Regions from separate parts of the Shewanella aegiceratis genome, predicted to be linked through region 2. Evidence: predicted binding sites of a transcription regulator. Region 2 holds the regulator's gene; each other region holds the start of a gene.
What was found. Region 2 encodes LexA, which represses DNA repair genes until DNA is damaged. Its sites were predicted from a motif close to TACTGTATNNNNATACAGTA; they were not measured.
Positions count from the first base shown of each region.

Region 1 (7,651 bases), 1.8 Mb from region 2:
TCAGACTTTACACCAAACGTTAACAACTCATCACTATCTCAACAACCAGAAAACAACTAAATTAACGACATTTGCTTGGCCACAAGATTATTGAAACTAGTGTTTAAAATTGAAAGTATGGGATCAGAAATGGGGGCGATCTGTTTATCCAGATAATACTGATAATCGATCTTTCCGAGTAGATGCTGTACAGGTTCTGCGCCGTTTTGTGTCATCAGATAGCTTATTTTTTCGCCCCGCTTGCCATGACTGTCATCGCCACTTCGTTGACACCAAAGAGTCGCCGCCTTCACATGGGGTGATGACTTGGCGGTATAGTCTTCGATATTGCGCCTGAGGCGTTTAGAAAAAATCAGCTTGTCGTCGAGTTCTCCCCGCTGCAGCGCATCCACAATTTGTTTCAAATAGCCAAGCACATCCTGCTTGGCAAACAGTCGATAATAGAGCTCGGCCTGCACCTCCCGCGCCAAGGGGCTCCAGTCACTCCTCACCTGCTCCATCCCCTTAAACACCAGCTTGAGGCTTTGGTCCTCCTGCAGGTAGGCGCCAACATAACGCTTCTTGGAGCCTTCGGTAGAGCCACGCAGTGTCGGCATGAAGAACTGCTCGAAATGTCGCTCATATTCAAGCTCGAGATAACAATCTAACTGAAACTCCTGCTTGAGCTTGAGTCGCCATTTCTCGTTGATGGATGCCACCAGCTCCCTGGCAAAGGCATCGATATCACCGACACGCTCGGGCGAGGAGATATGCACGAAGGTAGAGTCAGTATCGCCATAGATAACGGTCAAGTCCAGCGCCTCAATCCATTGCTTGGTCTGCTTCATGATCTCATGACCCCTAAGGGTAATTGAGCTTGCCAGGCGCGCATCATGGAATACGCAGCCGCGAGACCCCAGCACGCCGTATAGTGAGTTCATGATGATCTTTATCGCCTGCGACAGGGGGGCATTGGCTTCGCGCTTGGCTTCCTCGCGCTTGGCAGACAGGCTAGCGATAAGCTCAGGCAGAATGGGCGAGTTGCGGCTAAACTGGGCGCCCAAAAAGCCAGGCACGGTATCATTGCCTTCATTTGCTCCCCTTACCCCAGCATTAGCCCCTGCTTTTAATCCTTCCACCAGCCCCTTGGGGTCAATTAGAAACGTTCTGATGATCGACGGGTACAGGCTCTTAAAATCGAGCACCAATATATGTTGATAGAGACCGGGTTTGGAATCCATCACATAGCCGCCGGGGCTCTCTATGCCATCGCTGACCGGCACACTGGGGGCCACATAGCCAGCGCGGTGCAGATGGGGCAGATAAAGATTATTAAACGCCGCCACCGAGGCGCCGACGCGGCCAAGCTCCAAGCCGGTTAGACGCGAACGCTCCATCACAAAGGCCAGCAAATCGGTTTTGGCAAAGATCTCCCACACCAGGCGACAGTCGGTAATATTGTAATGGGCCAGCGCCGCCTTATCCTCACGAAACAGGGTCGCTATCTCCTCGGCGCGGTGACTGACGTTGTGAATCGCCTTCCCCTCGCCGAGTAGCTCTCTGGCGACAGATTCCAGGCTAAAACTGTCAAACTGATAGAAGGCCGCCTTGAGCCAGTCGATGCCATCGAGCACCACACGGCCAGGCAAGATTAAGGTCTCCGGTCGATATTTGTTATCGACACGCCAGGAAAGCTGAGTGCCTAGCCTGCCAAGCGTCAGCGGAATATTGAGCACCTTGGCCCTGCGATACAAGAGCGCCAGGTCGAAGGTCACAACCGCCCAGCCTATGATGATGTCGGGATCATGCAGCTTAAACCAGTCGAGCAGCGCCTTAATCAGCGCAGCCTCATTGGGCACAAGCTCGAGATACTCAGGCGGCGAGTCACACGCCTCCCCCACCATGATCACCTGCTGATAGGGCTCGCCGCTGGCCGATTGGCCGTACAGCCCGACGCTAAAAAGCTCACCATCCATGGCACATTCGAAATCTAGCGAGACCACAGCCAGCTTAACTTCTCGATTAACATCTAGCTCACAGCGTCTGGCCCGCTCGGCGATGAGCGTTGGCGTGTCTAGTGCTTGGCTGCTTTGCCAGCGGCCGATAAACTCTACGTCCAAGGCGATGTAACGCTCGATGAGATAACGCTGCTCGGCCCTGAGTTCAGACTCGTAAAGGGAGATCCCCTTATCGGTGGCGATACGGCTTAGATGACGAAAGCTTTGATTATTGGCGAAATAGAGGGCGCTGACCGGCTCATCGTCGAAGGTGGTCAGATTAAGCGCCTCGCTGCGTACCCCACTCTCATGGTTGCCGCCGAGAAGGCTCAACTCATCCTGAGTGCGACAAAAACAGATGCGCTCGGCATTGGGCACAATGACCCGAGCCGGCCCTTCGGCCGTACTAAGATAATAATGTAATTCGCTGCCTTGGTGGTGACGGGTTAAGATCCGCCCTTTTACGCTCACCAGCGGGATGTTTAAATCATGCAAGCCTGGCTATTATCCAATTAATTTCAACACATTAGGTGACACGACAACAAATAAGTCGTGAATTCCTTACTTCTACTCTTCTTAGGCTATGTAATCACTGTTATTATGTACAGCATTATTTGCCAGCACTAAGCCTTCATGTTATCTGCCGACGTTAAAACCCAGATCCGAACGATTTACAAAGAGATTGCCGCCGCCCTGCCTAACTTTAGATCGCGTCGGGAACAAAATTATATCGTCGCCGAGATCTCCAAGACACTCGCCGGAGAATATGACAAGCATAGACGCATCATAGTGGTCGAGGCAGGCACAGGCATAGGTAAGTCGCTGGCTTATATCTTAGGTTCGATTCCACTGGCGTTGGCAAGCAAGAAGAAGGTTTGTATCGCCACCGCCACGGTTGCTCTGCAGGAGCAGCTGCTCAACAAGGACCTGCCCTTCTTCTCCAAACAATCAGGGCTCAACTTCACCTTCGGCCTGGTAAAGGGACGTCAACGCTATGTCTGTCTCTCTAAGCTTGAGATGCTGATCGGCGGCGATGACGGCACTCAGATGGCCATGTGGCAGACCAAGCCGGATCATAGCCAGGTCGAGCTCTTACAAGGCCTGCTGAAAGACTTTCACGAAGGACGCTGGAACGGCGAGCGAGACACACTGTCTCAGCAGCTGCCGGATCACCTGTGGCAGCAGATCGCCTGTGATAAACACAGCTGCCACAGACAGCTCGCCAGCCACAGACACTGCCCCTTCCATAAGGCCCGTGAAGACGTAGACACCTGGGACGTACTTATTGCCAACCATAGCCTACTGTTTGCCGATCTCGAGCTGGGCGGCGGGGTGATTCTGCCAGATCCGGAAGAGCTCTATTATGTGATCGACGAAGCCCATCACCTGCCGATAGTGGCCAGAGATTTTTCCAGCGCCCAAGCGACCCTCAGGGGCGCCATCGACTGGCTTGAAAAGGTCGGCAAGACCAGCGCCAAGCTGCAGAACCAGCTCAAGAGCAACAACATCATCGCCCCAGCCCAGGCCATGCTAGATCACATCAACGATCTCACCAGCCTGCTCACCAGCGTCGCCCAATATTGCGACGGCCAGGCGGCGAAGTTTGATAACCCCGAGCGGCGCATCCGCTTCGAACACGGCAAGCTGCCGGCGGCCTTGACCATGCTGGCGGAAAACCTGGCCACGGCGTCGAGCAGCGCGCTCAAGCAATTTAATAAGATGCTGGTGCTGCTCAACGAGGCGATTAAGGATGGCGAGCTACCTAAGCATCAGTCGGAGCAGCTACTGAGTGAGACTGGCTTCATGTTGCAGCGTCTGGAGAATCTGCAGAAGCTGTGGAAGATGATGGCCAAGGAAGACAGCGCCAAGGGCGCCCCCATGGCCCGCTGGGTCGAGCATTTGGTAGGTAAGCAGAGCGACTATCTGTTTAACGTCTCGCCGATTGAGGTGGGTTATATGCTCGAAACCCTGCTGTGGGAGAAGGCCGCCGGCGTGGTGCTCTGTAGCGCGACTTTAAGGGCACTTAATAACTTCAACCACTTTACCCATCAGGTAGGACTCTCTATCAACGATGGCAGTCGCTATCTGGCCATGGACAGTCCGTTTGATTTCCAGCAGAACGCCACCCTGTATCTGCCCAAGATGCGCACCGAACCTACGGACGATCGCTATACCGACGAGCTGGCGGAACAGATCCTCACCCTAATCGACGGTGAGATGGCGACCCTGGTACTGTTTGCCTCCTACTGGCAGATGGAGAAGGTGGCCGATCTGGTCAGAAGCAAGATAAAGTCGCCGCTGCTTATCCAAGGGGAAGCCTCCCGTCAGCAGCTGCTGCAAGATCATAAGCAGCGCTGCGATAACGGCGAGGTCAGCATCATCTTCGGTACCGGCAGTTTTTCTGAGGGTCTCGACCTTCCCGGCGACTACCTGACGAACCTGATCATCACAAAACTGCCCTTTGCCGTGCCCACCTCACCGGTGGAACAGGCACACGCGGAATACATTAAGGCAAAGGGAGGAAATCCCTTCTTGCAGCTGACGATCCCAGATGCTTCGCGTAAACTGATCCAAAGTTGTGGTAGATTACTGCGTAAAGAAGAGGATTATGGCAGAATCACCATATTGGATCGCCGTTTAGTGACCAAACGCTACGGCAAATCCCTACTGGATGCCCTGCCTCCCTTTCGTCAAGTCATTGAATAGAAAGCAATCTAATAGAAAGCAACCGAATAGGATAACCATTGGATCTATTACTCGACCCAGGTAGCTGGGCGATTCTGGCTGCGACCGGCTTTATCGCAGGTTTTATCGATGCCGTCGCCGGTGGCGGTGGCCTGCTGTCGATCCCGGCCCTGCTCACCATAGGCATTCCACCCCATACGGCACTGGGCACTAACAAGTTGGCGGCCAGCTTCGGCTCCTCCATGGCGGCCTTCACCTACTATCGCAAGCAGTTTTTCACCCCCAGATTTTGGTATCACGCCTCCATTGCCACCTTTATCGGCGCTGTCATAGGCACTTTTGTGGTCTACCTCATCGACAATCAATGGCTCGAGAAGTGGCTACCGCTATTTATCATCGCCGTGGCACTTTATACGCTACTAAAACCCAATGCCATGGGCTGCCCCACCTATGAGCCACCGGTAAAGCCGCCCTCGAAGTTCAAGCAGTGGCGCCAAGGGTTACCGCTTGGATTCTACGACGGATTTGCCGGCCCGGCGACCGGCGCCTTCTGGACCATCAGCAGCGTGTCTCAATATAAGCTGCCTGTACTCAATAGCTGTGGCCTTGCCAGAGCCATGACGCTGATCAGCAACCTCACCTCACTGAGTGTGTTTCTGGCATTAGGCCAGGTGAACCTGATGGTCGGACTGTCGATGGGGCTGTGTATGATGCTTGGCTCATTCATCGGCGCCCGCACCGCCATCAAGTTTGGTGTGCCTTTTATTCGCCCCCTGTTTATTAGCATAGTGATACTCATCGCCATTAATCTGGCCTGGGGAGCCTGGGCATGAAGACAAATGAACTTATCCACCGCCTGCGAGTCCAACTGAAACAGTTAGAGCAAGAGGTGCTGCAACACGACAGCCTATTGCCTAAGGGCGAGCGGAAGCTGCTGCAAGATACAGAGCGATTTAACGACAATCTGTTTAATCAGGCGGGTGCTCAGCTTGGCCCCTGCATAGATCAGCTCAGTAAGAAGATTGCTCAGCTCGAGAAGTTGCTCCAGGGCAATATTTCGGCGACGACCATCGCCCTGGCCTGCGAAGGTATTCAGGACAGGTTTACCGCCCTAAGGCGCGCGTTGAACACCACGGCGCTTGGGGTAAAGTCGGCCGAGCAGCAGAAGGCATCTCGTATCGCCCACGCGCGCAAACGGCGACAGAAGAGCCATGCCCAGAGTGGATTTAGTTGGATCGCGGCCGGCGTGATGAATAACAGCCACCAGCTCTATGAAGAATTGAACAAACATATGAACTGGGTTCACACCTTTGAACAAAAAATTGCGCATTTGCAATCTAAGCTTGAAAACTGTCATAGTGCTGACAAAATTGCACTGCAAAATGAAATACTTTTGGTCCATCGCCGCCTAGGCAAGTGCCGACAAGCTATCAGCTATATAGAAGATCGTATTCAGGCGTTCGAACGCCCATACAAGCATCAGAATCGTTAAGGAGCAACAATGAAATCAATCAAGCCAATCACCGCTTTAATCGCTCTGCTTGGTGCCTCATCGGCAATGGCTGCCAACCTCTCCATCCCCATGGCATTCGAATACCTTGCCCTAGACGGCAAGAAGGTAGAAGGCAGCCTGTTTAATCACAAATCTGATCTTGAGCTAAGCCAAGGCACGCACAAAATCGCTATCCGTTACCATGACATGGTGCAAGACGACTTTAGCGACAGCGAAAGCTTTGTAAAATCATCTCCCTTCATCGTGACCCTGGCGGTTGACGGCGACTATGATTACCGCCTGCAGCCAGCCGAAGGCGAGATCATCAAGAAGCCCAAGTCATTCGCCAAATCACCAGCGGTCGTGATCAGCCGTATCGATGGCGGCGCGGTCAACTACAAGGTGACTCACACCGAGCTCACTGAAGACAGCTTCGTCAGCAAGCTGTTTAACGGCAACTCGGGTCAGGATATCGAAACAGCAGCCGCTGCCGCGACAGGAACAGCCGTCGCCGCCCATGCAACTGCGCCAGTGCAACCAACTGGTACTGTCGAAGCCGTTACCCTACCCGCGACGCTACCGGCCAATCCAACTGCTAGCGATGCCGATCATGCTCAGCAGATGTTGCAATACTGGTGGCTACATGCAGACGACAAGACACGTAAAGAGTTTATGAGCTGGGCAATCAAACAGCTGTAACTTTTAGATGGTTCCACTTGTCTATCACGCCAGCTATTCACAGCTGGCGTTACCCCACCACCACAGATTTCCCATTACTAAATACCAGGCGCTCTACCAATACCTGCTGGACAGACAGATAGTCGACCCGGCCGCATTTCACTCCCCCGAGGCGGTCAGCCTAGAGTGGCTGAAATCGATCCATTGTCCCGACTATGTCATGCAGTTTATCGAGCAGCGTCTGCCCGACAAGGCGGTGCGCCGACTGGGATTTCCCCTTAGCGAGCGATTGACTCGGCGGACACTAAACTCTGTCGGCGGCAGCCATCTTGCCTGTGAGCTGGCAGTTAGACATGGCGTTGCCCTGCAACTGAGCGGCGGTTATCACCACGCTCACTATCAGTTCGGCAGCGGCTACTGCGTATTTAACGACCTGATCTCCGACGCCCTGCATGCCCAGAGCCTGGAAGGCATAGAGACAGTGCTCATCTTCGACTGCGACGTGCATCAGGGCGACGGTACCGCCGCCATGGGCCAGGCCTATGACAATCTCTACACCTGCTCCATTCACTGCCAGGAAAACTTCCCCGCCCGCAAACAGACCTCAGATCTCGATCTGGAGTTGAGCCGCGGCATCGGTGATGAGGAATATCTCGAGGCTGTCGCTCAAACCTTAGCGCTCGCTATTCGCCTCTATAAGCCGGATCTGATTATTTATGATGCCGGGGTCGATGTGCATCAGGCCGACAGGCTAGGCCATCTCAATATCACCACAGAAGGGATCTACCAAAGGGACAGGCTGGTGCTGGACAACGCTAAG
Region 1 covers NZ_CP080416.1:2,875,191-2,882,841, forward strand. Annotated here, with positions in the region: gene K0H80_RS12665 (DNA polymerase II) at 57-2,471, opposite strand; gene dinG (ATP-dependent DNA helicase DinG) at 2,610-4,682, shown strand; gene K0H80_RS12675 (sulfite exporter TauE/SafE family protein) at 4,721-5,494, shown strand; gene K0H80_RS12680 (primosomal replication protein) at 5,491-6,153, shown strand; gene K0H80_RS12685 (DUF2057 domain-containing protein) at 6,163-6,852, shown strand; gene K0H80_RS12690 (histone deacetylase family protein) at 6,860-7,651, shown strand, end outside.
Region 1: the regulator LexA is predicted to act here: its motif matches at 2,567-2,586, upstream of dinG (ATP-dependent DNA helicase DinG).

Region 2 (7,651 bases):
GCCAAAAACAAGGCGCTAACGCTTCGAGATTCGGAAAAATCATCTTCTAATAACAGCTCAGACCACTGGCTCAATGGCCAGCGCACCACCTCTATGGGTTCGGGCTCATCACCCTGCAATCGACTCTCATACAGATCTTCGGCGACGAAGATCTGCATCTTGCTGGCAAAGTAGCCGGGCGCCAGGCTCAACTCCATCAGATGGGTCAGCTTACGCGCACCAAAACCTATCTCTTCCTGCAGCTCTCGGTTGGCCGCCTCCGCATGGGTCTCCCCGGGATCCACCAGGCCCTTGGGGAAACCCAGCTCATAGCTGTGGGTACCCGCCGCATATTCGCGTCCCAGCAATAGCTCCTCACCATGCACAGGCACCACCATCACGGCGCCACGGGCATTGCCCTTCATGCGCTCATACTGGCGCTCGACCTGGTTCGAAAATTTTAAATGCACCTGCTCTATCTGAAACAGACGGCTCTGGGCAACAACTTCAGCATGTAGGATCTGCGGCTTTTTGTCCGGCATGAAACTTCCTGATAAAAATGGCGTTTGCTTAACCACTCAATCTTACTATGATGGGCCTAATCCACAACTCAAACCAAGGAATTTTTTTACTCGCTTTATGTTTCCCTGGAATAAGATAGATACCGTGCTGCTGGATATGGACGGCACCCTGTTGGATCTGCATTTCGACAACCATTTCTGGCTTAGCCTGGTGCCTCAGGCCTTGTGTGAACAAAGGCAGATCTCAAAGGCCGACGCCCAACAACTGGTGGAGGATGCCTACGCCAAGGTGTTCGGCACCCTGGAGTGGTATTGCCTGGAATATTGGCAACAGGAGCTGGGTTTAGACATCCTGGCTTTGCACCACACTCTGGTGGACAGGATCCAGCTGCGTCAGGACAGCATGCCCTTTCTCACCGCTCTGGCCAGACACAGCAAGCGGCGCATCTTGGTCACCAACGCCCATCCCCACAGCCTGGCGCTGAAACTCGAGCACACAGATCTAGCTAACGGGCTCGACGAGATGCTCTCGAGTCACGCCACCGGCTATCCCAAGGAACACCCACAATTTTGGCGTCACCTGTTTAATGAGTTTTCCCTGGATCCCAGCCGTTGCCTGTTTATCGACGACAGCGAGCCCATACTACAGGCAGCCAAGCAGGCTGGCGTCGGCTACCAGCTGGGGATCAAGAATCCCGATAGCCAGAAGCCTCACAAGCAGTTTGCCGACTTCCCGGCCATCGACGATTACCATCATCTGCTGCTCTCCCTTGAACAGACGTAACTCGGCTAATCAATCACGCTGTAGGCGCTAATCGCTTGATGGGATTGGGAGAAAATCTGGTTAATACTTGCACTGTATAAAATACTGTATATACTGACAGGTACTGTATGGAAAGACAGGATTAATCATGAGACCCTTAACCCCGAGACAAGCCGAGATTTTAGATCTGATAAAACGCAATATTGCCGACACGGGCATGCCGCCTACCCGTGCCGAGATTGCGCGTCGATTAGGCTTTAAGAGCGCCAACGCCGCCGAAGAACACCTCAAGGCCCTGGCAAAGAAAGGCTGCATAGAAATCATGCCCGGCACATCACGTGGCATCAAGCTGACCCAGGAGGAAGAGCCTGAAGATCTCGGCCTGCCCCTCATAGGTCAGGTGGCCGCCGGTGAGCCCATCCTGGCCCAGGAGCATGTGGAACAACACTATCAGGTTGACCCTAGCATGTTCCGCCCCAGCGCCGACTTCCTGCTGCGCGTCAGGGGTGACAGTATGAAAGATATAGGTATTCTCGAGGGCGATCTGCTGGCGGTACATAAGGTCGAACAGGCAAGAAACGGCCAGATAGTCGTGGCGCGCGTGGAAGATGATGTAACGGTTAAACGCTTCGAGAAGCGTGGCAGCACCGTCTATCTGCATGCCGAAAATGAAGAGTATTCCCCTATCGTGGTGGACCTCACCACCCAGAGCCTGAGCATCGAAGGCCTGGCCGTCGGCGTTATTCGAAATGGAGACTGGCAATGAACAACCTAATGGGCATGGCGCCACGCCATCCAGGGCTGTGGGTCGATCTCGACAGCTCACTGAAGCGCGGCGATGGCAACACTATCTCGACTACGGCAAGTTCGACCCAGGGCAAGCAAGAGCTGCAGGCTCTCACTCCAGAGCTAGCCAGACTCAGTCAGCAGGGGCAATGGGTGGTGTTGATCAGCCCACCTAACATAGGCTACAAACAGATGCTGGCCGACGGCGGTGTGCGTATGGATCGCATCCTCTTGGTACACACCAAGGATGAGGTCGAAACCCTGTGGGCGATGGAAAAAGCCCTTACAAGTGGTACATCCAGTGCGGTGATCTGCTGGGCGCAAACCCTGGATGCCCGTGACAGTCGTCGCCTACAGATAGTTGCCAAGAATACTCGCGCCCTGGGGGTGGTGATCGAAGATGCGAACGGTCACTTACCTGCCAACCCTTTTCCCCAAGAGGATCTCGGCGGCCAGACCTTGAGTCTGTTCAGTTCGCTGCACTGATATTCCGCGCTCTACCTTTCCATACAGACGCCCCGCAAGGGGCGTTTTTGTGTCTGTTTTGTCTAGCAAAATAAAATAAAAGTGATCTTGATCAATATTTAAACAGCCATTAAGTTAGTAAGAGATATCAACGATTATTTGTTATATCGCACAATTTGGTTGTCGGCTTGAGCGGCGAAAATGAACCTGTATTACCTCGCCCACGGAAGCTGAAATTGGTCTGATATATTCAGCCGTAAGTGCAAGCGTGGTCACCACCAGCAGAACAAGAGATTCACCACCGACGCACTTTGAAGTCATCGTTGCTTTTTTGGGAACTGAAGAGTTTGCATAGAGCCGAGACATACTGTGTGGCTCTTCTTTGTAGTTGCCTTCGCAATTGACAGAGGAGAAGTCTAGTGAAGCAAGTGTTGTGTTGTTTGCTGGCGTTGCTATTTACGCCCACCATACTCGCAGCAGATATGCCCCTGAACATGACATCAGGGGTCACAGAGATCAGCAATAAGGTGTTTAGCCTTCATATGACGATTCTCTATATCTGTTGTGCCATAGGCCTAGTCGTCTTTGGGGTGATGATCTACGCCATCATCAACCATAGGCGCTCTAAGGGTGCCGTCGCGGCAAACTTTCATGAGAGCACTAAGGTAGAGATCGCCTGGACGCTCGTTCCCTTTGTCATCTTGATCCTCATGGCCATCCCGGCCACCAAGACCCTCATCGCCATGGAAGATCCCAGCAATGCCGATCTCACCATCAAGATCACTGGCTCCCAATGGAAATGGCACTACAGCTACTTCGATCAAGACATCAGCTACTACAGCCTGCTGGCGACCCCCAGAGAACAGATAGAAGGTAAGGAGACCAAAGGCGAACACTATCTGCTGGAGGTCGACAAGCCACTGGTATTGCCGGTTAATCGTAAAATCCGCTTCCTGATGACCTCGGAGGATGTGATCCACTCCTGGTGGGTACCGGCCTTCGCGGTAAAGAAAGATGCTAACCCAGGCTTTATCAACGAGGCCTGGACCCGCATCGACAAGCCAGGCATCTACCGCGGCCAGTGCGCCGAGCTTTGCGGCAAGGATCACGGCTTCATGCCGATAGTGGTGCAAGTACTTTCCGAGGCCGATTTCGACAACTGGATTGTCGAGCAGGAAGCACAGGCCAGCGCGGCCGCCGCCGAGGCGCAGGCTGCACTGTCGAAGACCCTGTCGAAAGAAGAGCTGATGACCCAGGGCGAACAGGTCTATATGGCCCGCTGCGCCGCCTGCCACCAGCCAAATGGTGCCGGTTTACCTGGCGTCTTCCCATCACTCATAGGCAGCCCAATCATCAAGGGCCCTGTCGCCGATCACCTAGATGTGGTGCTACATGGCCGCTCCGGCACAGCGATGCAGGCCTTCGCCCAGCAGCTCACCGCTACAGAAATAGCCGCAGTGGTTACCTTCGAGCGAAACGCCTGGGGTAACGACACCGGCGATACGGTTCAGGCAGCCGATGTCAACCAGGCAAACTCAGGCGCATCGAACGGGGCTAATACAGGAGCAGATACAGCTGCCGAAGCGGTTCAATCTGTGCCTACCCCGGCAGCCGAATCGAGTGCGGCAGCAAGCTCCGCCGCCGAGGAATCTCAAGCACCTGTGTTAGACGATCTGACCATGGACGAGCTGATGGCCAAGGGTGAAAAGGTATATCTCGGCCACTGCGCCGCCTGTCATCAGGCCACCGGCATGGGATTACCCGGCGCCTTCCCCGCCCTAAAAGGCAGCGCCATCGCCACAGGACCAGTTGAGAATCACCTAGACATAGTGCTTCACGGTAAGCCTGGAACCGCCATGCAGGCCTTCGCCAGCCAGTTAACGCCACAGGAACTCGCCTCGGTGATCACCTATGAGCGTAACGCCTGGGGTAACAACACAGGCGACATGGTTCAGGCAACAGACGTCAATCAACAGGGTCAATAGGGAGGCATTATGAATGCAATAACGCGTGAAGCAGATATGGATGCCACTCATATTGGCGAACATTCGACCCGCCATGAGGAGCACCCGACGGGCATAAAGCGTTGGCTGTTTACCACCAACCATAAAGACATAGGCACCCTGTATCTCTGGTTCAGTTTCATCATGTTCTTGACCGGCGGCGCCATGGCCATGGTGATCCGTGCCGAGCTGTTCCAGCCGGGTCTGCAACTGGTGGAGCCCAACTTCTTCAACCAGATGACCACGGTTCATGGCCTCATCATGGTGTTTGGCGCCGTGATGCCAGCCTTTACCGGCCTAGCCAACTGGCTGATCCCTATGATGATAGGCGCGCCGGATATGGCCCTGCCGCGGATGAACAACTGGAGCTTCTGGATCTTGCCCTTCGCCTTTGCGATCCTGCTCAGCTCGCTGTTTATGGAGGGCGGCGGGCCTAACTTTGGCTGGACCTTCTACGCCCCGCTGTCGACGGCCTATAGCCCGGACAGCACGGCGCTGTTTGTCTTCTCGGTACACATCATGGGTATCAGCTCCATCATGGGCGCCATCAACGTGATCGTGACCATAGTCAACATGCGCGCTCCGGGCATGAGCTGGATGAAGCTGCCACTGTTCGTCTGGACCTGGCTGATCACCGCCTTCTTGTTGATCGCCGTGATGCCGGTACTCGCAGGTACAGTGACTATGGTACTGACCGACAAGTTCTTCGGCACCAGCTTCTTCGACGCCGCCGGTGGTGGTGACCCTGTGATGTTCCAGCATATCTTCTGGTTCTTCGGCCATCCCGAGGTCTACATCATGATCTTGCCGTCCTTCGGCATCATCTCCGCCATAGTACCGGCCTTCAGCCGCAAGAAGCTGTTCGGCTACTCCTCCATGGTGTACGCCACCGCCAGTATCGCGATCCTCTCCTTCCTGGTCTGGGCACACCACATGTTTACTACTGGCATGCCTGTGTTCGCCGAGCTCTTCTTCATGTACTGCACCATGTTGATCGCCGTGCCGACCGGGGTGAAGGTATTTAACTGGGTCGCCACCCTCTGGCGCGGCTCGCTCACCTTCGAGACGCCCATGCTGTTTGCGCTGGCCTTTATCATACTCTTCACCATAGGTGGCTTCTCCGGGCTGATGCTGGCCATCACGCCGGTGGATTTCCAGTACCACGACACCTACTTCGTCGTGGCCCACTTCCACTATGTGCTGGTCTCAGGGGCTATCTTCTCCATCATGGCGGCGGCCTACTATTGGCTGCCTAAGTGGACCGGGCATATGTACAGCGAGAAGCTAGGTAAACTGCATTTCTGGTGCTCGGTGATCTCGGTGAACGTGCTCTTCTTCCCCATGCACTTCCTAGGGCTGGCGGGCATGCCGCGACGTATTCCGGACTACTCGATTCAGTTTGCCGACGTTAACCAGATAGTCTCTATCGGCGGCTTCACCTTCGGCCTGTCGCAGCTGATCTTCCTGGTGGTGGTGATAAAGTGCATCCGCGGCGGCGAGCCAGCACCCAGCAAGCCTTGGGATGGCGCTGAGGGACTGGAGTGGACATTGCCGAGTCCGGCCCCCTACCACTCATTCTCTACACCACCCGAGGTGAAATAGCATGACGGACACTAAGGCGTACTCCGACCGTAAGCTGATCGGCCTACTGCTGTTAGGTTGCGTGGGCATGTTCGGCTTCGGATTCGCCTTGGTGCCCTTATACGATGTGCTATGTGAAAAATTAGGCATCAATGGTAAGACGCAATCGACCGCCGCCGAATATAAGGCGGTGACCATTGACACCAGCCGCACGGTAACAGTGGAATTCATGGCACAGACCCAGAAAGATATGCCCTGGGTCTTCGCCCCCGAGATGAAACGCATTCAGGTGCATCCGGGTGAGGTAATTCGTACTCAGTTTCATGCCAAAAATCTCTCGGCGCAGCAGATTGTCGGACAGGCTATTCCCTCTGTCTCTCCGGGACAGGGCGCGGCCTATTTCCACAAGACAGAGTGCTTCTGCTTTAACCAGCAGAAGCTCGATGCCAATGCCGATGCGCAATTACCTTTGATCTTCTATGTCGATACCGAGCTGCCCGAGCAGATCTCGACTCTGACTCTCTCTTATACGCTATACAACATCACCGACAAGGGGTACGTAGATGATGTTGAGCAAGGAGCTGCGAAATGACAAGCAAACATGAACACTACTATGTCCCCGCCCAGAGTGCCTGGCCCATCATAGGTGCCTTCGGCCTCTTCCTCATCGCCTATGGCGCCGGCAGTTATGTACAGCAGTTACAGACGGAGCAGACCAGCGGCGGCTATATACTTACAGCCGGGATCGCCGTCATCCTCTACATGGTCTTCGGCTGGTTCAGGACAGTGATCGGCGAGTCCATGTCCGGCCTCTATTCCAAACAGATGGATCGATCCTTCCGCCAGGGAATGAGCTGGTTTATCTTCTCCGAGGTGATGTTCTTTGCCGCCTTCTTCGGCGCCCTGCTCTACGCCCGCACCATAGCCGTGCCCTGGCTCGGCGGCGCCTCGAACAATGCCATGACCCACGAGGTACTCTGGCCCAATTTCCAGGCGGTCTGGCCTCTGGTCACCACACCCGATGGCACCAAGACTGAGGCCATGGGCTGGACGGGTCTGCCTCTGTACAACACCATCATACTGCTGACCTCATCGGTCACCCTGCATTTCGCCCATGTGAGCCTGGAGAAGAGCAAACGCACCGCGCTCACCCTCTGGTTAGGCATCACCATACTCTTAGGTCTGGCCTTCCTCTTCCTCCAAGCCAAAGAGTATGCCCACGCCTATCAGGAGATGGGGCTGACCCTGTCATCCGGTGTCTATGGCAACACCTTCTTCCTGCTCACCGGATTTCACGGCATGCACGTGACATTAGGGACCATCTTTCTGTTCGTCCTCTTCTTGCGGGTACTGAGGGGACATTTCACACCGGATAAGCATTTCGCCTTCCAGGCAGGCAGTTGGTATTGGCACTTTGTGGATGTGGTCTGGCTCTGCCTGTTCGTATTCGTCTATGTGCTTTAGCGACGAATCGAGAGACTAATAGGGTCTGGGATTGGGGGTGATGATCCCCAGTCCCAAGGCAATCAATAGCAGGATCACCACCAGCACAG
Region 2 covers NZ_CP080416.1:131,090-138,740, reverse strand. Annotated here, with positions in the region: gene nudE (ADP compounds hydrolase NudE) at 1-521, opposite strand, end outside; gene yrfG (GMP/IMP nucleotidase) at 619-1,284, shown strand; gene lexA (transcriptional repressor LexA) at 1,412-2,029, shown strand; gene K0H80_RS00625 (cell division inhibitor SulA) at 2,026-2,535, shown strand; gene coxB (cytochrome c oxidase subunit II) at 2,934-4,499, shown strand; gene ctaD (cytochrome c oxidase subunit I) at 4,536-6,119, shown strand; gene K0H80_RS00610 (cytochrome c oxidase assembly protein) at 6,121-6,690, shown strand; gene K0H80_RS00605 (cytochrome c oxidase subunit 3) at 6,687-7,562, shown strand; gene K0H80_RS00600 (DUF2909 domain-containing protein) at 7,578-7,651, opposite strand, start outside.

Region 3 (7,651 bases), 2.0 Mb from region 2:
ACACGATACGCTTCTATGATGATGTTAGCGGGCGTATCGAGGCGGCCAAGGCAAATGACAGAGATCCGGGCATGTACATCCACGAGTGGCTGCACACCACGGCGGAGTGGTTCTTTCCCGATCAGGGCTATGCCCAGCCCAGCAGCGACGGCCAGGTGGTCCACGCCGCCGAGGTATACGACTACAGCTGGCCCTGGATGAGTTGGTATAGAGACCTCATTCGCGGCCAGGTGAAACAGCAAGCCAGCTATGTGGGCATAGGCCCGGACGCCCTGCTCGGCTGTAGCGTCAGCGAAGACGCCTTAGGCCTGTGCTCGAGCGCCGCAGGTCAAGCAGCATCAGACGCCTCGAGTCAGACGGCGCCAGAGGCCTTGATTCAAACATCCTTGCTCTATGACAAGATCGCCGGACAAAAGGTGTCCTGGCAGACGGTGAGCCGACCCTATCGAGATGGCCGGGTCTCATTTGGTCAGATCCCGTCCGGTGAGCAGCTCTGCCTCAATCGCCACACCGTCAGCTACCTGCTCGGCGATGGCACCCTAGCACTCACCTTAGATGAAAGCCTCTGCGGCGAGCCGTCCAGCGCCCGTCTCAGCTTTACGCCTTGGCTAGCAGAGGAGCAGTCGTCGCGTGTAATCACGCTGCCCATTGACCAAGCCAGCAGGCTTTTAGCCAGCGGGCTTTTAACCAGCAAAAAAACCTTTATTGAACATGAGCACCTCGACTTAGATGAGATCTTAATTGAGCTAAGAGCACTGATGGCGCACTCGCTCTAGGAGTATCTATCTAACACGCAGCAGGCGGGGCGAAACAGAGGTTATTTTTCGGGAAACATTAGCCCCGTTTTCATGCGCCCGGGCGTCAATCGACATGCTTCAATGACTTACCTTCGGGAATTTCCCCGTATGAATCAGGAGTAATGAAACATGTTGCAGCGTTTTTTGACGGCGCCCCAAGCGTATAAGCAGCTGATGTTGGCAGGAGTACTAACGCTTCCCAGCGCACTGGCCATGGGCGAGACCTATCAACTCAGCTCCCCGGACGGCAGCATCTTGGTCGATGTCATCGCCGAGGAGCAACTCAGCTATCGCGTCAGCGTCGACGGCCAGACCATCCTGGCCCCATCACACATCGCCATGACCTTTGCCGATGGCACGGCGCTCGGCAACGCGCCTCAGGTTGTTGAGGTCAAGCGCAGTGCTATCTCAGAGCAGCTCACTCCGGTTATCAAGGTGCGTACCGCCAAGATAGACAACCAATACAACCAGTTGAGCCTGAGTTTCAAAGATAACTACCGGGTGGAGTTTCGCGCCTTCAATGAAGGAGTCGCCTATCGTTTCAGCGCCCAGCAGTCTGGCAAGAGTGCCCTCACCTCTGAGCAGGCCGAGTTTAACTTCGCCAAAGGTGCCTTCGCCTACTTCCCCTTCGAGAAAAAATTTGCCAGCGCCACCCAGCCCAGATTTACCCCCATCGCCGCCAAGGGGATCGATGGCGACGAGCTGGGCAGCCTGCCCGCCCTGTTTGTGGTCAATGGCATCAATGTGTTGCTGACAGAGACTGACTTACAGAGCTACCCCGGTCTCTGGCTAAGGGGCAAGGGCGATGGCAATGTCTATGGCGTGCATCCGTTCGAGCTGGATAAAGACGAGCAGTACACCCAAAATCTGGGCATCGTCAGCAAGTCCCGCAGCTACCCCTGGCGCATCCTGGCCATCGCCCGCAGCGACGGCGAACTGCTCGATAACCAGATGAGCTACACCCTGGCCGAGCCATCACGCATCGAAGACACCTCCTGGATCAAACCCGGCAAGATAGCCTGGGACTGGTATAACGAAAACAACCTCAAGGGGGTCGACTTCAAGGCGGGGATCAATACCGAGACCTACCAATACTACGCCGATTTTGCCGCCGACTTTGGCATCGAAAATATCTTGATCGACGATGGCTGGTCGTCACAGGAGGATGTACTTAACGTATTGCCGGGGATCGACATGCAGGCGATCATCGCCCATGCCAAGGCCAGAGGCGTCGGGGTACAGCTATGGGTGCCCTATTCGGCGCTGGACAAAAACCTGGAAGAGGCGTTTAAGCTCTACGCCAAATGGGGGATCAACGGCGTCAAGATAGACTTCATGGACAGCGACAGCATCAAGCGGGTGGATTTCTACTGGCGCGCCGCCGCCATGGCCGCCAAGTACAAGCTGATGGTCAACTTCCACGGCGCCTACAAGCCCGCGGGGATCCACAGAACCTACCCCAACGTGATGACCCGCGAGGGGGTCAGAGGATTGGAGAACAACAAATGGTCAGAGGTGACCTCTACCCACAACCTGCATCTGCCCTTCATCCGCATGATAGCGGGTCCGCTGGATTACACCCCGGGCGCCATGGCCAATGCCCAACAGAAGAACTTCAACAAGGTCTGGTCTCGCCCCATGAGCCTCACCACCCGGGCGCAACAGATTGCCATGTATGTGATCTACGAGAGCCCGCTGCAGATGCTCGCCGACACCCCCACCAGCTACCGCGCCGAACCTGAGATCCCGCGCTTTATCGCCGCCATCCCTACGGTATGGGATGACTTTAAGGTGCTGCATGCCAGCATAGGCGAGTATTTCACCATAGCGCGACGCGCAGGTGATAACTGGTACATTGGCGCCATGACCAATACCCAGGCGAGAAGTCAGCAGATCAGCCTGGACTTTCTTGGAGATGGTGAGTATGAGATGCAGCTGCTGCAAGATGGCATCAACGCGGGTAACTTCGCCGAAGACTATAAGCTGATCAAGAAAACCGTTACCAAGGGCGACAGCCTAGATCTCAACATGGCGGCCAACGGCGGCTATGCCATACAGCTGATCAAGCGTTAAACGCCCCACCCCAAGGGTCTGAGTTGCATCACATTCCATGCGTTCAGGCCCTTGCCTTTTCTCTTGCTTACGCCCTTGCCTATGCCCTTGCTTAGGCCCTTATCTCTTGCTCAGATTCTTATTTAGCCTCTTATTTAGCCTCTTATTTAGGCCTTTGCCTTAGCCGCGGCTCTAGTCGCAGTCTTTTTCGCCCCGCTAGCCTTGCCTTTGGCACTTGTCGTCCCGCCGCGTCGATTGCCATAGCTACGTTTCTTAAACGAACGCTTAGGCGCCTCGACACCTTGCAAGGCCTTGGGCAGCTGGGCACCTGCCTGCATGATAAGCCCATTGAGCGACTCGACTAGCGGCGCCATAAAGCTTAGGTACTTGGCCTCTTTACGGCTGATGGCATCCAGGTGACTCTCCCACAGTGCCGTCATATCAGGCGTGGTGGCAGATTCGGGCAGGCTGTTGATGAGGCCGCGACCGACCGGGGTCGAGACGATAGACTTCCCCTGGCGGGCCAGAAAACCACGCTTGAACAGCAACTCGATGATCCCCGCGCGGGTCGCCTCTGTGCCCAGGCCGTCGGTTTCTTTAAGGATCTTACGGATCTCTGGGTTGGTCACATAACGGCTGATCCCCGTCATGGCGCTAAGCAAGGTCGCATCGGTAAAGGCTTTGGGCGGCTGGGTCTGCTTCTCGATAAGCTCTCCCTGGCCAGAATGCAGCTCTTGCCCCTTATGTAGCGGCGGCAGCTGGGCCAGCGCCTCGTCGCCCTCGCCGTCGGCCTTGTCATCGCTGCGCTTAGGGAACAGTTGCTTCCAACCGGGGGCGATCTCCTGCTTAGCCTTGGTGTGAAAATGGCCGCCGGCGATCTCCACCTCAACCTGAGTCTCATGGTAACGATAGACGGGGTAAAACTGCGCCAGATATTGACGGGCCAGTTGCAGGTAGATCTGTTTCTCGGCCTGAGTCAGGGCACTCAGGTTGGCCACCTTCTCGGTGGGCACTATGGCGTGGTGGGCATCCACCTTGGCATCGTTCCAGGCCTTAGAGACTATCTTAGGATCCGGCGAGGCGCACTGGGCGGTGAGTTCGCCAGCTCCCTTGAGCACGGCATCGATCACCCTGGGGGCCAGGGCCAGCTGCTCCTTGGGCAGATAACGGCTATCGGAGCGCGGGTAGGTGATCAGCTTATGTTTCTCATACAGTGACTGACAGGTATCGAGCACCGTCTTAGCGCTCATGCCAAATCGCTTCGCCGTATCTATCTGCAGCGACGAAAGGTTATAGGGTAAGGGCTGGCCCTGCTGCTTATCTCTAGCCTGCAGATCCGTCACCTTGGCAGGCTGCTCTGTGATCCTCCCTACCACGTTTTCCGCCAGACGGCGCGACAGCACCCGCCCCTCCTCATCCATGTAGGGCTGACAGGCCTCACTGGGCTGCCACTTGGCCTTAAAATGCGCCTGCTCTTGGGTATAGAGATTGGCCAGCACCTCATAGAAAGGCTTGCTGACAAAATGTTCAATGGCCTCATCGCGGCGCACCACCAGGCCCAGCAGGGGCGTCTGCACCCGGCCGACAGAGAGCACCCCCTGATAGCCCACCTTGCGACCCTGCAGCGTATAGGCGCGGGTCATGTTCATGCCATAGAGCCAGTCGGCGCGGGATCGCGCCAAGGCCGAGGTCGACAGGGGGATAAACTCTCGGTTGCTACGCAGCTGCCCCAAGGCCCGTTTAACGGCCTGGGGGTTGAGGTCGCTCACCAGCAGGCGCTGGGTCTGTTCTAGCTTGTCGCCCTTGACCCCCAGATAGGCGATCACCTCATCCACCAGCAGCTGACCTTCACGGTCAGGGTCCCCGGCGTTCACCAACTGACTGGCCTGCTTGACCAGTTTTCTCAGCACGCTGAGCTGACCACGGGTCTTGCTCTTGGGGGTCATCTTCCACTGCTGCGGCACTATGGGCAGGTGGTCGAACGACCAGGACTTGAAGGCCGGATCATAGCTGTCGGGCTCGGCCTGCTCCAGCAGATGGCCTATGCACCAAGAGACGGTATCGCCATTGGCCGCCGTGATATAGCCCTCGCCCTTCTTGTGGGGTTTAGGTAACACATCGGCGATTGCCCGCCCGAGACTGGGCTTCTCTGCTATGTATAAGATCATGCTGACATCAAATTACTGTATAAATTAACAGTAACTTTAAACCACTCGCGGCCTTGGCGCAAATAGGAAAGGCGATCTCATGCTTACGTGTAAATCTTGTTGAGAATCATTCTCATTAATGGCTAATCTAAGGGCTAGTCTGAGGGCAATTCACGGAGGCAAATATGCACACACGACTCAAGACCCCACAACGACCCGAACACCTACTGATTTACGCCACACTGATGACGACGGCGCTGCTGTTACTCTCGCTGTCATCCTCTCTCTTTCCCTGGCGCCTGGATCCCTTGGTGCAATTTAGCCTGCTGCTGTTGCTAAGCTGCGCCGGCACCCTGTTTGCCCTCGCACGCCATGGCGCACACCATAGACCGGCCCTTGGGCTGCTCTTCGGCCTCTGGCTAATGGTGTGGGTAAGCCAGGGGTTACTCATGCCGGTGTGATCGCTAACCTGCGCTTGCCCCTATAAGCTAAAACTTAGCTCTGCCGCGGCCGCTGCCCCTCCCACAGCCACGGCCGTGCATTCGATGCGACTGCCATCTGACCACAAAAAAGGCGCCTCCCAGGAGACGCCTATATTACAGATATGAAAACCTCAGCTTTAGGTCTTTAACTTACCCAGCTGCTGATGTTGCTGCTCTACCAGGCCCGCCAGGCTGGCACTGCTCTGCTGGGCCTCGTCGGCGAGTCTCGCCAGCTCAGAGGCGGAATCTGAGATACCTGTGATGTTACGGCTGACCTCTTCGGTGACGGCACTCTGCTCCTCGGCCGCGGTGGCGATATGGGTCACCTGGCTGGAGACCTCCTGAATTTGATTCACTATGGTGTTGAGTGAACTCAGGGCCGACTCTGTCTGGGCCACGGCGCGCTGGGCACCGTCCACCCCTTGGTCGATGATCTGCGAGGCACTGTTGACCTCGCGCTGCAGCGCCTCGATCAACTTGCCTATCTCATCGGTCGAGCTCTGGGTCTTGGAGGCCAGCGCGCGCACCTCATCGGCGACCACGGCGAAGCCCCGGCCTTGCTCACCGGCGCGGGCGGCCTCGATGGCGGCGTTAAGTGCCAGCAGATTGGTCTGCTCGGCGATGGCGCTGATCACCTCGAGGATCTTGCTGATGTTGGTGCTGCTTTCCGCCACCTTACCCACGGCCTCCTTAGCCAGCAGGGATTCCTGAGACATATGAGTCACATAGCCCATGGCCTGGCTCAGGCTGTCCTCACCTGCCTTGACGTTGAGGGTCATCGCCTCGGTTTCCGACGCCGTCTGCTCAGACGCCTTGGCCACCTCGAGCGCGGTGGCGCTCATCTCATTAACCGCAGTCACCACACTCTCGATATCGCTGTACTGACGATTGACGCTGTTGTGGGTCTGCTGGGCGATCTCCGCCGCCACCTGACTCTCGGCCTGCGAGCGTGACGCCAGCTCCTTAAGCTCGCCGATCAGCAGCCTCAACTTATTAATAAAGCCGTTAATGCCACCGCCCAGGGCGATGAGTTCGGCATGGGACTCCACCGTGACCTGCTGGGTCAGATCCCCTTCGGCGCTGGCTAAGTTCTCCACCCGGCTCTGAATCACCTTGAGCGGCGCGACAATAGAGCGGATCACCAGGCTGATGGTAACCACGGCGATCAGCGAGACGATGACGCCTACGATCAGCAGCAGGCTGCCCAGAGAGCTGGCCATGGCAGACATCGCCTTATCCATGGCATTCGCCGCCTGATAGGCATCGGCCTTGGCCACCTCAATCACCAGTGACCACTGCGCCTTGGCGAGCGGGATCTCGATGGGATAGGCAACTACGATGTTATCGCCCTGCTCCAGATAACCGCCTTGGCGATGTAGCCCGGTCAACTGACTGGCGAGCGACGGGGCGATAGACTCGCCCAGTGGCCGTGCCTTCTTATCATAGTGGCTGGCCGCCACCACTAAACCCTTCTGGCTCAGCAGGGTCACCTTGGCCTTACCTTGATACAGGCTGGCTGAGAGCTCGTCGATCAGCTTCTGAAACACGGGCAGATTAACATCCACGCCGATTACGCCGCGAAAGCTGCCGCCCACCACCACAGGCACGGTTAAGGAGGTCATCAGCGCCGTGTTGCCCGGGCTTATCTCATACAGGTAGGGCTCCATCAGGCAAGGTTGCTTAGTATCCTTGGCGCACAGGTACCATTCGGCCTCGCGTACGCCAAACTCCTTGAGGGTGGCATCGTACTTCTCGCTGGCGTCATCCACCTGCTGATGCTCGACGCTGCCATCATCGCTGCGGGTGTAATAGATCTCCAGGGTACCCACCTCGGGCACGCTATGACTGATCTTCTGGGTATAGTCGCCGTCGCGACCATCGTAGCCGTTGGGCTCGAACTGGGCATACATGGAGGAGAGCTGACTGTTCTTTCGCAGCACGCCGGCCACCGACTCCTCTACCCCTTCCCGAGATAGCGGCTGGCTAGCGGCGCTCTGCTCTATCATGCCGGCAAACGAAAAGGGGATCCGATAGGCCTCATTGATAAAACCCGCCACCCGCTCGCCATACTCACCGGCCCGGGCACTGAGGCGCTGGCGAGTTTCATCATGCAGCGCGCCTTGCACCTGGCCTGCCAGTTGCGCGTTTTTATCGCTGAGCGACCACCAGAGGC
Region 3 covers NZ_CP080416.1:2,644,966-2,652,616, forward strand. Annotated here, with positions in the region: gene K0H80_RS11715 (PEGA domain-containing protein) at 1-776, shown strand, start outside; gene K0H80_RS11720 (glycoside hydrolase family 97 protein) at 927-2,870, shown strand; gene K0H80_RS11725 (DNA topoisomerase III) at 3,017-5,017, opposite strand; gene K0H80_RS11730 (hypothetical protein) at 5,182-5,457, shown strand; gene K0H80_RS11735 (methyl-accepting chemotaxis protein) at 5,616-7,651, opposite strand, start outside.
Region 3: the regulator LexA is predicted to act here: its motif matches at 5,031-5,050, upstream of K0H80_RS11725 (DNA topoisomerase III).

Region 4 (7,651 bases), 2.3 Mb from region 2:
AGGTGAAAAAGCCGAGGCTATGGGTTTGCAGGGGCAAAAGAACAGACAGGTTCTTGTCGCTTGGCCTGTCTGTTCAACTGTCTGTTTACTTATCTGTGTAAAGCGGCGGTTTCGCTAGCCTTGCGCGCCCAAGGCGGTTGGCTGCGCCTGTGATAACGCCTGTTTGGCACCAAAGCGGTGAAACAGTACCAGGCCTATGGCGGCCAGCAGGCCGAAGCCGCCTATGATGTACCACATCAGGGCAGGCTGCCCGGCGCCCTTAGCCACTTCGGCGTAGAGGTAACCCGATAGCGGGCCCGCCAGCAGGAAGCCGATGGCCGATGAGACGAAATAGTAGCCCATGAACATCGCCTTCTTATCCTGCGGCGCGAAGCTAGCCACATATTCCTGGCTCTTAGGTGATGCCACCATCTCGCCAATGGAGAAGACCAGGATAGAGGTAAGCACCATGGCGCCGCCCATGAGTATGCCATGAGCCAGTCCGCCAAGTGCCGTGCCCAGTGCCAGGATGAGTGTGCCAGCCACCAGTACGGGTAGTGGACTGAAGCGCTCGGCGATGCGACTCACCATCACCTGCATCAGCACGATCGAGAGAAAGTTCAAGCCGATAAGGTATTCTGGGTTCACCTGACGATACTGCTGGGCGAACTGCTGGCTATATTGACTCGCCAGCTCCGGGCTTTGCGCGATTGCGCCAAGGGCTGCGCCCAGCTCCTCCTTTGGGATCATCACCTTGGCATGTACCAAGTCGAAGTAGGCCTCTGACAGACTCAGACTCCCGGTGGTGTAGGCTTTTGCCGCGCTCAGTAGCTCGTCGCTGAGCAGAGAGATATCTACGAGGGCGAAGAAGTCGAGCAATCCTGGCCAGGGGGCGAGCATAGCGACCAGGTCTGAGGTATCGACAAAGTCACGGATATAGATGGGTAGGGTGATGAAGATCTGCTGGTAGACCATCCAGAAACCGGAGAGGATAAGCAGGTAGATCACGAAGGGTTTGTTGCCCAGGGCGATCTTCTGCTTATACCAGGGCAGTTGCTTGTCTGACTTGGCCAGCGTGTTCCAGAGAAAATGCAGACTAAACCACACCAGATAGATGGTGAGGCACTGCTCGCCACTGATCCACTTGGCGCCGTAGGAGAGCAGGATCACTAAGGTGCCGAAAAACAGCAGGGCGAAACGGGCATTGCCCAGCACCTCTTGGATGTCTCTCAACACCTGAGACAGCGGCTTGCCTCGTTGCTGGTGGGGATCCGTCGGCTCGCGATAGAAGAAGGTCGCCGGTATGAAGTTAATGCCTATCCAGATCGCCGACATGATGAAGACCCAGTCCCAGCTGATGGCGCGGACATAACCTGCGATGAAGGGGCCGAGGAAGCCGCCCACATTGACCATCATATAGAAGATGCCAAAACCCAGGCCGCGGTTGGTGTGATCTGTGGTGCGCGCCACAGTGCCAGTCACCACAGGTTTAAAGCAGGCCGCGCCGATGGCGACCCCCATGAAGGCGATGAAGAAGCCGCTAAAGCTGCTCACCTGACCCAGGAGGAAATAGCTGGGGCACATGATGGCGTAGGCGATCAGAAACATCTTACGGTAGCCATACCGATCGGCCAGGGCGCCGGTAAGTACAGGAAACAGGTAGAGAAAGAAGGGGATCATTCCCTGCAACAGGCCACGCTCCTGTTCGCTAAAGCCTAAGCCGCCTTGATGGGCGGGAGAGGTCATATAGAGGGAGGAGAGGGTAAAGAAGCCATACCAGGCGAGACGCTCGAAGATCTCCATGGTGTTGGCCACATAAAAGGTACTGGGCAATGGGGTACGTGTAGGGGTCGTCATTATTATTCTCGTATATTGTATACATTTGTCTGGTCATGCTATCGACTTGAGCGATGAAATACAAGTCGGCGGCATGGCCTGGCCTGAAGGGAAAACCCGATTGCGGTTGCCTTTAATGTGATTTCGGTCATAATGGCGCCACTTTATATGCCTAATTTGATTAATCAGAACCTGAGACTATGCCTGTACTCGATATATTGACCATTCCCGATGAGCGCCTGAAACGTAAGGCCAAGCCCGTAGAAGACATTGCCGCCGTGCAAGGTTTTATCGATGATCTTATCGAAACCATGTACCACACAGACGATGGCATAGGGCTCGCCGCTACCCAGGTGGGCAGCGAACACGCCATCTTAGTGATCGATCTGTCTGAGGATCGCGATCAGCCCATGGTGGTGATCAACCCTGAGTTCGTCGAGCGTTCGGGCGAGATCGTCGGTGAGGAGGGATGTCTCTCAATTCCTGGCTACCGCGCCAAGGTGACACGCTTCGAGAAGGTGAAGGTCAAGGCGCTTAACCGTGAGGGTGAGGCCTTTGAGATCGAGAGCGATGACTTCCTGGCTATCGTGCTGCAACACGAGATGGATCATCTCGATGGCAAGGTCTTTATCGAGCATCTGTCGACCCTCAAGCAGCAGATAGCACTCAAGAAGGTAAAGAAATATCGCTAATCTATACTGCTAATCAATAGCGATAATCGATAACCAATGAAACCACCCTAGGGTGGTTTTTTTGTGCCTGTCTGCCGCTTACTGGCTCGATGCTTTGACATGATCTTCCACTCCAATCTTAGGTTTCTCTGCTTGCGATCTGCCAATTTATAAATATACTGTATTTATATACAGTATTTGTGCGATATTTCTGTTGAGTGTTGCTCGGACGTCAGGCATGGCGATAGCTTAAGTCAGGTCTAAGCCTATAGTCCGATTTCCGAGGGGCGCTTAACCGAACTGAATGAGAGCGGGTGCATCATGGCCTTGGCAGATCTTCAACTTGAACGTTTACTCCAGCGCAGCGATCTCTGGCGCGGCGATGCCTATCATCCCCAGCAGATGGGGCTGGATAGCGGCTATCCCGAGCTTAATCGTCATCTGGGACAGGGGGGCTGGCCCAGTCAGGGGCTGTGCGAGATCTTCTGCTCCAGCGAAGGGATCGGCGAGCTGAGCCTGGCGCTGCCTCTGATGCGCCGTCTGATCCCTAGGCAATCGAGAGAGGGAAGTTCTGCCGGGTTGGTGAGTCTGGTGGCGCCGCCTCACGTGCCTTATCCCCAGTCGCTGGCGATGCAGGGGATAGATGTCAGCCGTCTCCTGTGGGTCGATACTCAGACGCCTAAGGAACAGCTTTGGGCGCTCGAGCAGATCTTAACCAGCGGCGCCTCACCCCTGGTCTTATGTTGGCTCGAGGAGCTCAGTGTCAGTCAGGCCAGGCGCTTGCAGCTTGCCTGCGAGAAGGGTGAGAGCCTGTGTCTCTGTTATCTGCCAAGCAAGGTCAAGGATCAGGCTCATCCCGTGCCACTGCGGATCGCCTTGCAACCCAGCACAGAAACCAATACAGAAACGGGGAGTGCTAGGCTTCTCGAGACCCAGGTGGATATTCTAAAGCGCCGTGGGGGCTGGCCGGCGCCGCGCTTCTCCTTATCCCTGCTACCTGAGTTGCTGGCCCAGAGTCTGATGCTCGATGTGACTAAACAGCAGGAGCAGGATAAGAGATTGGAAAATGAGCTGGATAAGCAGCAGAGCGGTCAGATCTTACAAGGTCCCTGGAGTGCGTAGATGTTGTGGCTGGCGGTCTATTTTCCCCACTGGTTACTCCAGTATCAAAGCTATCATCAAGGCTTGCCCCAAGGCGGCGAGCTGGCCCTATTTGAGCGTCAGTCGAGTCAGATCCTGATCGCATCGAGTGCTGCGGCTAAGCTGGGCGTGGAGCCGGGGCAGAGCCTGGCTACCGCCCAGACGCTCAGTCCATCGCTGCAACTGCTGGCCTATGACCCCTCCTTGAGTCAGGAGGCCAGCCATTGGTTGTGCCAGTGGAGCTATGGCTACAGTGCCAGGGTCGTGCCGCCTGTCTGCCCGTTTGAACAGGCCCAGCAGCATAGGCTAGATAAGGTGGTTCAGCCGAGTAAGCCACATAAAGCAAGTAAACCCACTGGTACGCCGAGTGTGACAGACACCCTGCTGCTGGAGGTGGGCTCCATGGCAAAGATCTTCGGCGGTCTGGACAGGCTCATTAGCCAATATCGGAAGAGCGCCCAAGGCTATGGCCTCGAGTGTCAATTTGCCCTGGGGGAGAATGCACTGCTGGCTCAGCTGGGAGCCAGGTATCTGCCGCTCACTCTGCCTGCAGATGTCACCTGTGATAACAAGAGGAATCCGGAAGAAGCTCGCGAGTCTAGGTGCACTAAGTTAGGGATCTCTGAGCAAGGGAACTCTAAGCGAGGGAACTTTGAGTCAGGGAGCTTAGAGTCGGAAATAGGTGCCACAGCACCCACATATCTCGCCAAACGAGAAGATAGAGAATCGGCAAGTGAGAAGGAAGCCCAAGGAGTAGAACCCCAAGCGCAATCGATAGATGATCGGACAGGCGCGTATTCGGTGAATTTACCTCAGATGGCTCTCGAGCAGATCGCGCCCCTGCCGCTCTCTATCTTGCCACTGCCTGAGCATGTGCTGCAGGCCTGCGAGAACATGGGGCTGACTCAGGTGCAGGCGCTGCTCGCCTTGCCCCTCAAGGAGCTTGGTGAGCGCTTTGGCGAGAGTGTCTTAACCCTGCTGGCTCAGCTCAAGGGGCAGCTGCCTCAGGTGCATGAGTTTTACCTGATGCCAGAGTCTTATCGCCATAAGCTTGAATTGCTCTATGAGGTGAGCCACCTCGAAGGCTTGGCCTTTCCCCTCGGGCGCATGCTAGCAACCCTATCGGCCTATCTGGTGCAGCGTCAGCAGGCGGTGCTGGCCCTGTCATTAACCTTAGTGTTTCGCGACTTGAGTCTGGCGCCACTGCGCTGCGAGATCCGTTATCCATTCGCCGAGCATAGGGGGGATGCCTTACTTAAACTCTGCCGTGTGCAGCTAGAGAGCCTCACCCTGGCGGCGCCGGTGATCAGTCTGGCTATTCAGGCCGATACCCTGGTGCCGCTATTGGTGCAGACATCCAATTGGTGGCAGGGCGAGGGTAAGAGTGATGCCAGCATGCGCCTGCTCTCACTGCTTGAGGCGCGTCTAGGCGCGGATAAGGTCAAGGGACTTGAGCACTGCAGTCACCATCTGCCGGAGCTGAGCTGGCAGAGCCGCTCGCTTTCTCAGAGCCGAGTTTCTCAAAGCCGCTCGGGTGCTCAGGGGGGCAAGCGATCGAATCAAGCTGTTTCTCAAAGCACTTCCCGTCAAAGCACTTCTCGTCAAAGTATTTCTAGTCAAAGCGTTTCTACTCGAGGTGCTTCCTGCCAAAAGTTTGAAAGCCAAGCGCTTGAGCGCCAAGCGTATGATCGGTGCGCCGAGCCGAGGGCCAGCTATCAGGGAAAGACTCGGGCGCTGAGCGAGGAGGCGACCTTGTTTACAGATCTGTTTCATGGCCTGTGCGATGGCCGCATCCGCCCTAATTGGTTACTGCGCCAGCCCGAACCGTTGGCGCCGGAGTCGGTGAGCCTCCTCAAGGGGCCGGAGCGGCTGCATAGTCCCTGGTCGACGGCCTCGCCGCGGGATTATTACCTTGCCCGTATGCATCAGGGGGGGCTCTGCTGGGTATTTCGCTCGCCAGAGGGGTTATTCCTACAGGGGTGGTTTGGCTAATGTACAGCGAATTACAGTACGCCGAGTTGCACGTCCTCTCGAACTACAGCTTCTTGCGCGGGGCTTCCCATCCTCACGAGCTGGTGGAGCAGGCCAAGTGCCTTGGTTATCAGGCATTGGCGCTGACTGACGAATGCTCCTTTGCCGGTGTGGTCAAGGCCCATGAGGCGGCCAAGCGCTGCGATCTTAAGCTGATCCTGGGCGCCGAGTTTCATCTCGACGAGGGGCTGTTCGTGCTGCTGGCGCCTTGCCGTTTGGCTTATGGTGAGATCAGTGCCCTGATCACCAACGCCAGGCGAAGTCAGGGCAAGGGAGAGTACCGGGTGAGCCTGGAGGCAATCTTGGCTCAGCAGCAGAGCCAACTGCTGTGGCGCCCGCCCACGCTGGCGCAGTTCAGGCAGGCTGGCGAGGCAAGGAGAGATGAGGCAAGGAGTGATGATGCAAGGAGTGGCTTGGCCGTAAACGATACGGCAGAGAGTGAGATGGCTGGGGGCGATACGGCAAAGGGGAGTGCGGCACAAAGCGATGAGCCTAATCTGTTGTCTCGTTATCGCGAGCACATAGCGAGCATCGCCTCACGGCTGGTTGTAGCCTTCCCGGATCGTCTGCATCTGTTGATGGAGCGGCTCTTACTGCCGGGAGAGGCCCTTAATCTGCAGCAGTGGCAATGGCTGAGTCAGGCACAGAACATTCCTTGCGTGGCGGCTGGTGGTGTGCGCATGCACGAGGCTGCGCGTCAGCCGCTGCTGGATATTTTAACCTGTATCGCCCATGGGCGGGATCTCGACAGCGGCGCGGCGCTATGCTCCATCAACGCCGAGGCCAGCCTCAAGCCGATTGCGGCGCAGCGTAAACGTTATCCTCAGGAGTGGATCGATAACGGCCTGGCCCTGGCCCGTCGCTGCCACTTCTCTCTGGATGAGCTCAAGTATGAGTACCCGGCCGAGGTGGTGCCCGCCGGCATGCAGGCCAGCGACTATCTGGCGCAGGCGGTGCGTGAAGGTGCTAAACGCCGCTTTCCTAATGGGGTGCCCGATAGGGTGAAGGCGCAGTATGAGAAGGAGCTAGAGCTGATCGCGGCGATGGCCTATGAGTATTTCTTCCTGACCATCTATGACATCGTCTGTTTCGCCAAGTCTCAGCAGATCCTCTATCAGGGAAGGGGCTCGGCGGCCAACTCGGTAGTCTGTTATTGCCTGGGGATCACAGAAGTGGATCCCACCAAGATCAACATGTTATTCGAGCGCTTCATCTCCAAGGAGCGTAACGAGCCGCCGGATATAGATGTGGACTTCGAGCATGAGCGGCGCGAGGAGGTGATTCAGTATATCTACCGCAAATATGGTCGTGAGCGTACGGCGCTGGCCGCGGCGGTGATCTGCTATCGCTTCAAGAGTGCCATGGGGGATGTGGGCAAGGCGCTGGGGATAGATGCCGAGCAGGTAGCCCTGATGATAAAGAATATCGATCGCCGGGATCCCAAGCATCACTGGACGGCTCAGCTTGCCGCCATGCTGCCAGAGGCTGGGCGCGGGCGCATGTTGCTGCCCTTGGTGCAGACGCTGATCGGTTTTCCCCGCCATCTGTCTCAGCACGTGGGAGGCTTTATCATCTCGGCAGGGCCCTTGTCTGAGCTGGTACCCATTGAAAATGCGGCCATGGCGGATCGCACCGTGATCCAGTGGGATAAGGATGACCTGGAGAGCCTGGGGCTGTTAAAGGTGGATATTCTGGCCCTGGGGATGCTGACGGCGATCCGTAAGACCTTCGCCTTGCTGAGCGGCCCAGAGAAAGCCTTTTCCATGGCCGATGTGGCATGGGAGGAGGCCGGGGTCTATCACATGTTGCAGGCGGGCGACAGCATAGGGGTGTTTCAGGTCGAATCACGGGCGCAGAGCGCCATGCTGCCAAGGCTGAAGCCAGCCTGTTATTACGATCTGGTGGTGCAGATCGCCATTGTTAGGCCAGGGCCTATTCAGGGGGATATGGTGCATCCCTATCTGAGGCGGCGGGATGGCCTGGAGGCGGTAGAA
Region 4 covers NZ_CP080416.1:2,386,129-2,393,779, reverse strand. Annotated here, with positions in the region: gene K0H80_RS10720 (MFS transporter) at 115-1,836, opposite strand; gene def (peptide deformylase) at 2,016-2,507, shown strand; gene imuA (translesion DNA synthesis-associated protein ImuA) at 2,808-3,608, shown strand; gene K0H80_RS10705 (Y-family DNA polymerase) at 3,609-5,618, shown strand; gene K0H80_RS10700 (error-prone DNA polymerase) at 5,618-7,651, shown strand, end outside.
Region 4: the regulator LexA is predicted to act here: its motif matches at 2,664-2,683, upstream of imuA (translesion DNA synthesis-associated protein ImuA).